3 regions of the Streptomyces sp. NPDC053427 genome follow, and region 3 is predicted to be linked to each of the others. Evidence: riboswitches for the same ligand, from Rfam matches in the RefSeq annotation. Region 3 holds a riboswitch; each other region holds the start of a gene.
The links. Region 3 has a riboswitch for cobalamin ahead of ACIGWZ_RS05240 (HoxN/HupN/NixA family nickel/cobalt transporter). Riboswitches for the same ligand answer to the same signal wherever they lie in the genome.
Positions count from the first base shown of each region.

Region 1 (3,265 bases), on a different contig from region 3:
CGCTGGGCGGCGTCGCCGTACCGGTCGATCATCCAGGCGACCATGTTGTGGATGGAGAGGAATCCGGCGATGGACGGGCAGCCGGAGGCCAGGGTTTCGAAGATCAGCACGCCGTCGGCCCGGCCGAGTCCGCTGCCGCCGCTCTCCTCCCGGACGTAGATGCCGCCGAGGCCGATGCCCGCGGCCTTGCGCAGTACGTCCAGGGGGAAGTGTTTGTCCTGGTCCCACTGCACGGCGTGCGGGGTGAGGTGGTCCTGGGTGAAGTCGAGCGTCGCTTCGACGAGGGCGAGCTGGTCGTCGGTGAGCATGGTGGTGGTCATGGCGCTCACTTCATGGTCGGGAGGGTGAAGCTCGCGCCCTCCTTGGCCCCGGAGGGCCAGCGCGAGGTGACGGTCTTGGTGCGGGTGTAGAAGCGGATCGCGTCCGGCCCGTGCTGGTTGAGGTCGCCGAATCCGGAGCGCTTCCAACCGCCGAAGGTGTGGTAGGCGACCGGGACGGGGATGGGCACGTTCACGCCGACCATGCCGGTGTTGACCCGGCGGGTGAAGTCGCGGGCGGTGTCTCCGTCGCGGGTGAAGATCGCCACGCCGTTGCCGTACGGGTGCTCGCTGGGCAGCCGCAGCGCCGCCTCGTAGTCGGCGGCCCGCACGACGCACAGCACGGGGCCGAAGATCTCTTCCCGGTAGACCCGCATCTGCGGGGTGACCCGGTCGAAGAGCGTGGCGCCCGCGAAGAAGCCGTTCTCATGGCCGGCGAGGGTGAAGCCGCGGCCGTCCACGACGAGTTCGGCGCCCTCGTTGACCCCGATGTCGACGTACCGGCGTACCCGGTCGAGGGCGTCCCGGCTGACGAGCGGCCCGAAGTCGGCGCCGGGGTCGTCGCTGCGGCCGATGCGCAGCTGCCCGATGCGCTCCTTCAGGCGCTCGACCAGGGCGTCGGCGGTGGCCTCGCCGACCGGTACGGCCACGGAGATCGCCATGCAGCGCTCCCCCGCCGAGCCGTAGCCCGCGCCGATCAGCGCATCGACGGCCTGGTCGAGGTCGGCGTCCGGCATGACGATCAGGTGGTTCTTGGCGCCGCCGAAGCACTGGGCGCGCTTGCCGTGCGCGGCGGCGGTGGCGTAGATGTGCGCGGCGATCGGGGTGGAGCCGACGAAGCCCAGCGCGCCGACCCTGGGGTCGGACAGCAGGGTGTCGACCGCTTCCTTGCCCCCGTTGACGACGTTGAGGACGCCCGGCGGGAGCCCCGCCTCCAGGAACAGCTCGGCGAGCCGGAGCGGTACCGAGGGGGCGCGCTCGGAAGGCTTGAGGATGAAGGAGTTTCCGCAGGCGAGGGCGGGTGCGGCCTTCCACAGCGGGATCATCGCGGGGAAGTTGAACGGGGTGATGCCGGCGGTGACGCCGAGGGGGCCGCGCAGCGAGTGCACGTCGATTCCGGTGCCGGCGTTGTCGGTGAATTCGCCCTTGAGCAGATGGGGAATGCCGGCGGCGAATTCGACGACCTCCAGGCCGCGTTGCAGGTCTCCGTGGGCGTCGGCGACCGTCTTGCCGTGTTCGGACGACAGCAGCCGGGCCAGCGACTCCCGCTCGCCTTCCACGAGTTGGAGGAACTTCAGCAGTACCCGGGCGCGGCGCTGCGGGTTCCACTCGCCCCATTCGCGCTGGGCCTCGGCGGCATCGGCGATCGCCGCCTCGGTCTCGGCGCGGTCGGCCAGCGGGACGCGGGCCTGCACCGTGCCGGTGTTGGGGTCGTACACATCGCCGTAGAGCCCCGAGGTGCCCGAGGCGTGCTTGCCGCCGATGAAATGTGCCAGTTCGCGGACCATGAAAGCCTGCTCTCCGTCAGGTGAGATCCGGGGATGGCGCGCCGGCCCGGCACGGACGCCGGACGGCGTGCGCGCAGAAGCGGCGCGAGAAGCGCAGGGCCGGGTGACCGTCAGATGTCGGTGATCGGTACCCGCCGGGTTCGCCGGTCAAGGGCGTGGGTGCACACCGGTGCCATGCGTGTCTGCTCCATCCTCGTGGACAACACGGAACACCCCGCGGCCGGTATCCTGACTCCCGGATCAGCACACGCTCCCCGGCCTTCCCGACGGACTTCTCCGTCAGTGGCCGGTCTCTTTCGGGGAGCGCATTCCCCGGTCACAGTGGCGGGACCGCGCCGGAATCACACCGGCTTCCCTGCACCGCGGGCCTTGCCCACGAACATATAGTTGGACGTCCTAGTAAGTCCACCCCGCCACGGACCGCACGGCGGGAATCCGCACCAGGTCCGGGCGGTCAGGCGTCCGTGATCACCGGATAGGGCACATGGCTGCGCCGGTCGGGGTCCACGGCCAGCCGTCCGCCGGCCGGGGGACGGGCCCTTTGGGCGCAGTCCCGGCGTTCGCAGATGCGGCAGCCCAGCCCGATCGGCGTCGCGGCGCCCGGATCGTCGAGGGCGGTGCCTTCCGCGTACACCAGACGGGGGGCGTGCCGGAGTTCGCAGCCCAGCGCGACGGCGAAGTCGGCGCGTGGCGCACGATGCCCGAAGCCGCCCCGGGTGACGGTACGTGCCACCCAGAAGTACCTCTTGCCGTCCGGCATTTCGGCGACCTGGGTGAGGATGCGCCCCGGTGCGGAGAACGCCTCGTAGACCGTCCAGAGCGGGCAGGTGCCGCCGAGCCGGGAGAAGTGGAAGTCGGTGGCGGACTGCCGTTTGGAGATGTTGCCGGCGCGATCGACGCGCAGGAAGGAGAAGGGAACGCCGCGGTGGCCGGTGCGCTGGAGGGTGGACAGCCGGTGGCACACGGTCTCGAAGCCGACGCCGAAGCGGGCCTGGAGCAGTTCGATGTCGTAGCGCAGTTCCTCGGCGGCGCGGTGGAAGACGGCGTACGGCATGAGCAGGGCGCCGGCGAAGTAGTTGGCGAGCCCGATCCGGGCCAGGTCGGCCGCCTGTGGCGACGCCAGGTCCGCGGCGTCCACCAAGGCGTCCAGCAGCGGAGAGTGTTCCAGGAGGGCCAGCTGGGTGGCGAGTTGGAAGGCGCGCTGTCCTTCGCTGAGCCACGGTGAGAGCAGGAGCAGCCCGCTGCCGGCGTCGAAGCGGCGTGCGTCCGCCCCCCGTTCAGGGGCTGCCTGGACGACCTTGATGCGATGCCGTGCGGCGAGCAATGCGGTGAGCGCGTCGGCCGCTCGTCCCGCTGTGCCGAGGCCCAGGCCTTCGGCGGTCCGCTCGGCCTCGGTGTCGAGGTCTTTGAAGTGGTTGTGGTGGGCGTAGAAGAAGTCCC
Region 1 is NZ_JBITYA010000015.1:181,961-185,225, forward strand. It holds gene ACIGWZ_RS34960 (acyl-CoA dehydrogenase family protein) at 1-320, opposite strand, end outside; gene ACIGWZ_RS34965 (CoA-acylating methylmalonate-semialdehyde dehydrogenase) at 326-1,825, opposite strand; cobalamin riboswitch at 2,026-2,212, opposite strand; gene ACIGWZ_RS34970 (short-chain fatty acyl-CoA regulator family protein) at 2,280-3,265, opposite strand, start outside.
Region 1: linked by a shared signal. The riboswitch ahead of ACIGWZ_RS34965 (CoA-acylating methylmalonate-semialdehyde dehydrogenase) and the one ahead of ACIGWZ_RS05240 (HoxN/HupN/NixA family nickel/cobalt transporter) in region 3 are both predicted to bind cobalamin.

Region 2 (3,265 bases), on a different contig from region 3:
CCGGCGTCGCCTTCGCCGCGATCGGCATCGGCGCGCTGGTGCCCGCGGCCATCATGTCCATCGCCGCGGCCAACCTCTTCACCCGCAACGTCTACAAGGACTTCCTCAAGCCGGACGCGACCGCCGCGCAGGAGCACAAGGTCGCGAAGCTGGTCTCGCTGCTGGTGAAGGTCGGTGCGCTCGTCTTCGTCCTCACGATGGACAAGACCGTCGCCATCAACTTCCAGCTGCTGGGCGGTATCTGGATCCTGCAGACCATGCCCTCGCTGGTCGGCGGCCTGTTCACCCGCTGGTTCCACCGCTGGGCGCTGCTGGCCGGCTGGGCGGTCGGCATGCTCTACGGCACCCTCGCGGCGTACGGCGTCGCCAGCCCCACCCAGGCCCACTTCGGCGGCTCCAGCAAGGAGATCCCCGGCATCGGCGAGATCGGCTACATCGGTCTGACGGCATTTGTGCTCAATGTCGTGGTCTCGGTCGTGCTGACCGTCGTCCTGAAGGCCGTGAAGGCACCGGAGGGCGTCGATGAGACCAGCCCCTCGGACTACACGGCGGACGCCGGCGACAAGGCCGTGACCGCGGACCTGCCGCCGGCCACGGCCGAGGCGCCGGCCGGGCACTGAGCCGGCGGCCGACTTCACGGCTTCGGGCCGTCGCGTCCCCCTCGGGGCGCGGCGGCCCGTTTGCTTGCCCCGAACGGCACCCTCCGGATGGGCCCGTAGCGGGCCGCTCCCCGCCGTCCACTCGGAGACCGCGAGGACCCGCGGCCGATTGTCGGACCCGTCCCGCACACTGAAGCGCATGGACATCACGATCAGGCCCGCACGGCCGGCCGAATTCGGCGCCGTCGGCGACCTTCTGGTGGAGGTCTATCTGGCCGACGGGCTGCTGACGTTCGGGGAGAACGACACGTACGCGGCGGAGCTGCGCAAGGTCGCCCATCGCGCGGAGCACGCCGAGGTGCTGGTCGCCGTGGAGACGGCGGGTGAGCGGGTGCTGGGGGCGGTCACCTTCGCCGCGTACGGAAGCCCGTATGCGGATCTGGCGGGGCCCGGGGAGGGGGAGTTCCGGATGCTGGCGGTGCGGGCGGAGGGGCGCGGGCAGGGAATCGGGGAGGCGCTGGTGACGGCCTGCGTGGAGCGAGCCCGCGCGCTGGGGCTGCGGGCGATCGTGCTCTCCAGCCAGCCGCATCTGCTGCCCGCCCACCGGCTCTACCGCCGCCTGGGGTTCGCGCGCGCCCGGGAACGGGACTGGGACCCGATACCGGGTGTCACGCTCTGGGCCTTCATCCGCGAGCCGGTCTGAGAGCGCCCGGGAGAGGCCCGGGAAGGGGCCCGGGGGCGGGTCCCGGGGAGAGGCGCAGGGAGAGGCCTGCGGGGCGGTGGACGCCCCTGCGGGGCCCGCGGCCGCTCGCACACCTGTAGGGGTGGTATGAGGACGACACGAGGGAGCGACACAAGATGTGGGGGTGCACGTAGGGAGCGACACAAGATGTATGCTCGTGCTCGCTGTCGTCGCAGGGGAATCCGGTGAGAATCCGGAACTGTCCCGCAACGGTATGAAAGTGCGCCCCGGTGGCCTCGCCGCCCTCTCGCGCGCCCGTGAAGTCCGAGGACCTGCCGACAGTACGCCCGCACCGCCATCGGTGCGGACGTCGATACGTCCGGGCCCCGAGGGTTGGGCCGGTGGACGCCGCGCGGTATGCCCGCGCACCCCTGACGCCACGGGGTGCGGTATGCCCGCGAGCGCCCGTCGCGCCGCGTCCCTCCCGGCCCCCGCCGAGTGAGGGAGAGCATCACGTGACCATCGCGCCAACGGAGCCCGCGTCAGACGCCGAGGTCGTGCAGCCTGCGGTGACCACTCCTGCCGCCCCCGCCGACGGCGGGCGTCGCGAGGACGGACCCGGCGTCGCGCTGCTGCGCACCCTGACCGAGCTGACCGCGGACCTGACCGCGACCGACCCCGGCAAGGTGGCCGCCGCCGCGCTGCGCGGCCGCCACCCGGGCTCGGACGAGGCCGAGTTGCGCTCGCTGGCCATCGATGCCGCGGCCGGACTGATCGGCGACGAGCCGCAGTACTCCAAGCTCGCCGCCCGTCTCCTCACCCTCGCCATCGCCGAGGAGGCCGCCGGCCAGGGAGCCACCGGGTTCTCGGCATCGGTCGCGGTCGGCCGGCGCGAGGGCCTGATCGCCGATGAGACCGCCGAGTTCGTGGGGACCCACGCGGACCAGCTGGACGCGCTCGTGGCGAAGGCCCTGGAGGACGGCGCCGACGACCGCTTCGGGTACTTCGGGCTGCGCACCCTGCACTCCCGTTACCTCCTGCGCCACCCCACCACCCGTCAGGTCATCGAGACCCCCCAGCACTTCCTGCTGCGGGTGGCCTGCGGCCTGGCCGAGGACCGCTCCGAGCGGGCGCTGGCGGATGTCGCCGAGCTGTACCGCCTGACCAGCACGCTGTCCTACCTGCCGTCCTCCCCCACCCTCTTCAACTCCGGCACCCGCCACCCGCAGATGTCCTCCTGCTATCTGCTGGACTCTCCGCTGGACGAGCTGGACTCGATCTACGACCGCTACCACCAGGTGGCACGGCTCTCCAAGCACGCCGGCGGCATCGGTCTCTCCTACTCCCGGATCCGCGCACGGGGGTCGCTGATCCGGGGCACCAACGGCCACTCCAACGGCATCGTGCCGTTCCTGCGCACGCTGGACGCCTCGGTCGCGGCCGTGAACCAGGGCGGCCGGCGCAAGGGCGCCGCCTGCGTCTACCTGGAGACCTGGCACGCCGACATCGAGGAGTTCCTGGAGCTGCGCGACAACACCGGTGAGGAGGCCCGCCGTACGCACAACCTGAACATCGCGCACTGGATCCCGGACGAGTTCATGCGCCGGGTCGAGACGGACGCCGACTGGTCGCTGTTCTCGCCGTCGGACGCGCCGGAGCTGGTGGACCTGTGGGGCGACGAGTTCGACGCGGCGTACCGCAAGGCCGAGGCGGAGGGCCGGGCGCTCAAGCAGATTCCGGCCCGGGTGCTGTACTCGCGGATGATGCGCACCCTCGCGCAGACCGGCAACGGCTGGATGACCTTCAAGGACGCCGCCAACCGCACCGCCAACCAGACCGCCGAGCCCGGCCAGGTCGTGCACTCCTCCAACCTGTGCACGGAGATCCTGGAGGTGACCAACGACGGGGAGACCGCGGTCTGCAACCTGGGGTCGGTCAACCTCGCGGCCCATCTGGGCGACAACGGTGAGATGGACTGGGAGCG
Region 2 is NZ_JBITYA010000009.1:322,717-325,981, forward strand. It holds gene mctP (monocarboxylate uptake permease MctP) at 1-620, shown strand, start outside; gene ACIGWZ_RS26055 (GNAT family N-acetyltransferase) at 799-1,302, shown strand; cobalamin riboswitch at 1,476-1,636, shown strand; gene ACIGWZ_RS26060 (ribonucleoside-diphosphate reductase subunit alpha) at 1,797-3,265, shown strand, end outside.
Region 2: linked by a shared signal. The riboswitch ahead of ACIGWZ_RS26060 (ribonucleoside-diphosphate reductase subunit alpha) and the one ahead of ACIGWZ_RS05240 (HoxN/HupN/NixA family nickel/cobalt transporter) in region 3 are both predicted to bind cobalamin.

Region 3 (3,265 bases):
CTCACCACCGAGGGCGGCGAGGTGATGCGCGGAATCCAGCAGTTCGAGGCCGCCGAGCTGCGCCGCGGACTGGCCGACCTCTCGGCCGACGACGTCGGAACGGCCCTTCGCGTACTCGACCGGCTCGGCGAGGAGTTCCGGCACCTGGCGAACGGCTCACGCGTTGCCCCGGAGGGGCCGGACAACGAGGACAACCAGCCCGAACGGCATCATTAGCCACGGAGCGCCGAGACTCCGTACCACCGCAGCACCACCGCATCGCTGACACAAGGGAGTGCACAGAGAATGACCCACCCATTCGCCGCCTGGTCCGAGCTCGACAACGGCACCGTGCCGGTCGAGGACGGCGAGCTGTTCTACGAAACGGCCGGTGAGGGGCCCGCGGTGGTGCTGCTCCACGGCGGCATGCTCGACGTGCGCATGTGGGACGAACAGTTCTCCTGGCTGGCCGGCTCCGGTCACCGCGTGATCCGTTACGACTCCCGCGGCCACGGCCTCTCCTCCACCGTCACCGGCGACTGGTCCAACCACGACGACCTGTGTGCCCTCCTCGACGCCCTCGACGTCCCGAGTGCCGTCCTCGTCGGCCTCTCGCACGGCTCCCGGGTCGCCCTCGACGCCGCCCTCGCCCACCCGGACCGGGTCAGTGCCCTGGCCCTCGCCGCACCGGGCGTCAGCGGTCGCGCCTTCACCGACCCCTTCGTCCTGGAGCACATCAAGGAGCAGGTGGCGGCGATCGGCGCACCGGACGGCGCGGAGCGGTATGTCGAACACTTCCTGCGGATGTGGGTGGACGGCCCGCACCGCCGGCCGTCCGACGTGCACCCCGGGCTGCGCGAGCGGATGCGCGCCTCGGCCGCGGCCACGGTCGAGGTTCACGCCGACGGCGTGGGCGTCGGAATGCCGAGAGAGGTCGGCGCCGCCGACCGGCTGTCCGAGATACGGGTGCCGACGGTCGTGTTCGACGGCGACCTCGACAGCACGGACATCTCCGCCAACGCCCATGCGATCACCCTCGCCGTGCCGGGTGCCCGCAGGGTCCGGATACCGGGCGCGGCCCATATGGTCAATCTGGAGAACACCGCGGTCTACGACCGCGAACTGCGCGCCTTCCTCTCCTCCCTGGCGCGCTGATACCGCCGCGCTCCGAGGGGCCGTCCGCGCCGCGTGGGGCGGCGGCTAGAGTTGGCCGTGCCGTGGTGTTCGGGAAGACCGGTGACGGACCTTGTGGTCCCAGACCGGAGCGGCCCTCGCCACTGTGATCGGGGAGTTCCCGGCCCTTCCGTATGCGCTTGCGCGCCTACGGCGCCACTGACCGCAGCCCGCGGCCGGGAAGGCGGGGCCGGGCGCGTGCACCTGTAAGCCAGGAGACCGGCCACGGCATCTCACGAACTGATCCACGAGGTGCTGGAGCGTGACCGCCGGATGGCCCTGTCCACCGATACCCCGACCACCCCTGCTTCCGCCGCGTTCCGCTGGCGCCGGCAGGACACCGTCCGTACCGCGGGCCTGATGGCCGTCATAGCCGGGCTGCACGTCGTCGCCTTCGGCGTGCTCTTCCTGCTCGTCGTCCCCGGCCACTACACCGTGGGAAGCAAGGCCTTCGGTGTCGGACTCGGCATCACCGCGTACACCCTCGGCATGCGGCATGCCTTCGACGCCGACCACATCGCCGCGATCGACAACACCACCCGCAAGCTGATGGCAGACGGCAAGCGGCCGGTCTCGGTGGGCTTCTGGTTCGCCCTGGGCCACTCCAGCGTGGTCGTCCTGATGGCCGCCCTGGTGGCGGGCGGCGCCCAGCTCGCCGGCACGCTGCTCAACGACGAATCCCGCACCCATCAGATTCTCGGCACAGTCGGCACCACGGTCTCGGGGACGTTCCTCTACCTCATCGCCGCGCTCAACCTCATCGCCCTGACCGGGATCTGGCGGGTCTTCCGCGGGATGCGCGACGGCCACTACGACGAGGCCGAGCTGGAACAGCGCCTCGATGCGCGCGGCTTCATGAACCGCATCCTGGGGCGGTTCACCCGCGCGATCTCCCGCCCCGGCCAGATGTTCCCGCTCGGCTTCCTCTTCGGCCTCGGCTTCGACACCGCGACCGAAGTGACGCTGATGGTGATGGCGGGCAGCGGCGCCGCGGCCGGCCTTCCCTGGTACGCCGTCCTGTGCCTGCCGCTGCTGTTCGCCGCCGGAATGAGCCTCTTCGACACCCTCGACGGCACCTTCATGAACTTCGCCTACCAGTGGGCGTTCTCCAACCCGGTGCGCAAGGTCTACTACAACCTCACCATCACCGGCCTGTCGATCGCCGTCGCCCTCTTCATCGGCACCATCGAGCTGGTGACCGTGCTGCACGACAAGCTGGCCCTCAACGACCCGGTGACCGGCTGGGTTTCCGGCCTCGACCTCGACAATGTCGGCTTCGTCATCGTCGGCCTGTTCGTGGTGGTGTGGGCGGCGGCGTTGGCGTACTGGCGCCTGGCCGGGGTCGAAAAACGCTGGGCGGCGAGGACGTCGTCGGGCTCATAGGCCCGGACGCCCCGCTTCCGCGCGGCCGTCAGGTGGCCGAGCCGGCCGCCGCGCCGGTCATCAGGTCGGGCCCCCAGCGCTCGAGCTCCGCGGCAAGGTCCAGCGGGCGCAGCCGGTCCAGCACGTCCGGGCCGGGCCACTGCTCCCGCGGGACCCGCCACATCACCTCGAACTCGTTGCCGTCCGGATCCTTGGCGTACACGGACTTGGAGACGAGATGGTCGGTGGCGCCGACCAGCGCGCCGCGCGCCGCGAGCCGCCGCTCGGTCGCGGCGAGTTCGCCGAGCGTGCCGACTTCCCAAGCCAAGTGGTAGAGCCCGGCCCGGCCCGCCTCCGGGCCCGGCGCGTCCGGCCCCACCGCGAACAGCCCCAGGTCGTGGTCGTTGAGCGAGCCGGGAGCGCTGAGGAAGGCGGCGCGCCCCGGTATCTCGGCATCCAGCGTCAGCCCGAGGGCTTCGGTATAGAAGGCGACAGACCGCGCCACATCGCGGATATAGAGCACCGCGTGGTTGAGACGGCGTACGGACAAGATTCTCTCCCCACTCCCGCCGCGACGCCCTCAGGAGCCACGGCACACCTGCTTCTGCGTATCCCCGCTTCCGCGGGTTCCTGCCTGCGCTGCCTCGCTACTTCCGGACCAGCAGCACGCCCCCGGCGACCAGCACGGCGAGCACCAGCGCGACCACACCGTGGACGAGCCGGTGCACGCGCAGCGCGGGCAGGAGGCGGT
Region 3 is NZ_JBITYA010000002.1:119,176-122,440, forward strand. It holds gene ACIGWZ_RS05230 (MarR family winged helix-turn-helix transcriptional regulator) at 1-216, shown strand, start outside; gene ACIGWZ_RS05235 (alpha/beta fold hydrolase) at 286-1,134, shown strand; cobalamin riboswitch at 1,181-1,395, shown strand; gene ACIGWZ_RS05240 (HoxN/HupN/NixA family nickel/cobalt transporter) at 1,426-2,535, shown strand; gene ACIGWZ_RS05245 (VOC family protein) at 2,564-3,064, opposite strand; gene ACIGWZ_RS05250 (DoxX family protein) at 3,162-3,265, opposite strand, start outside.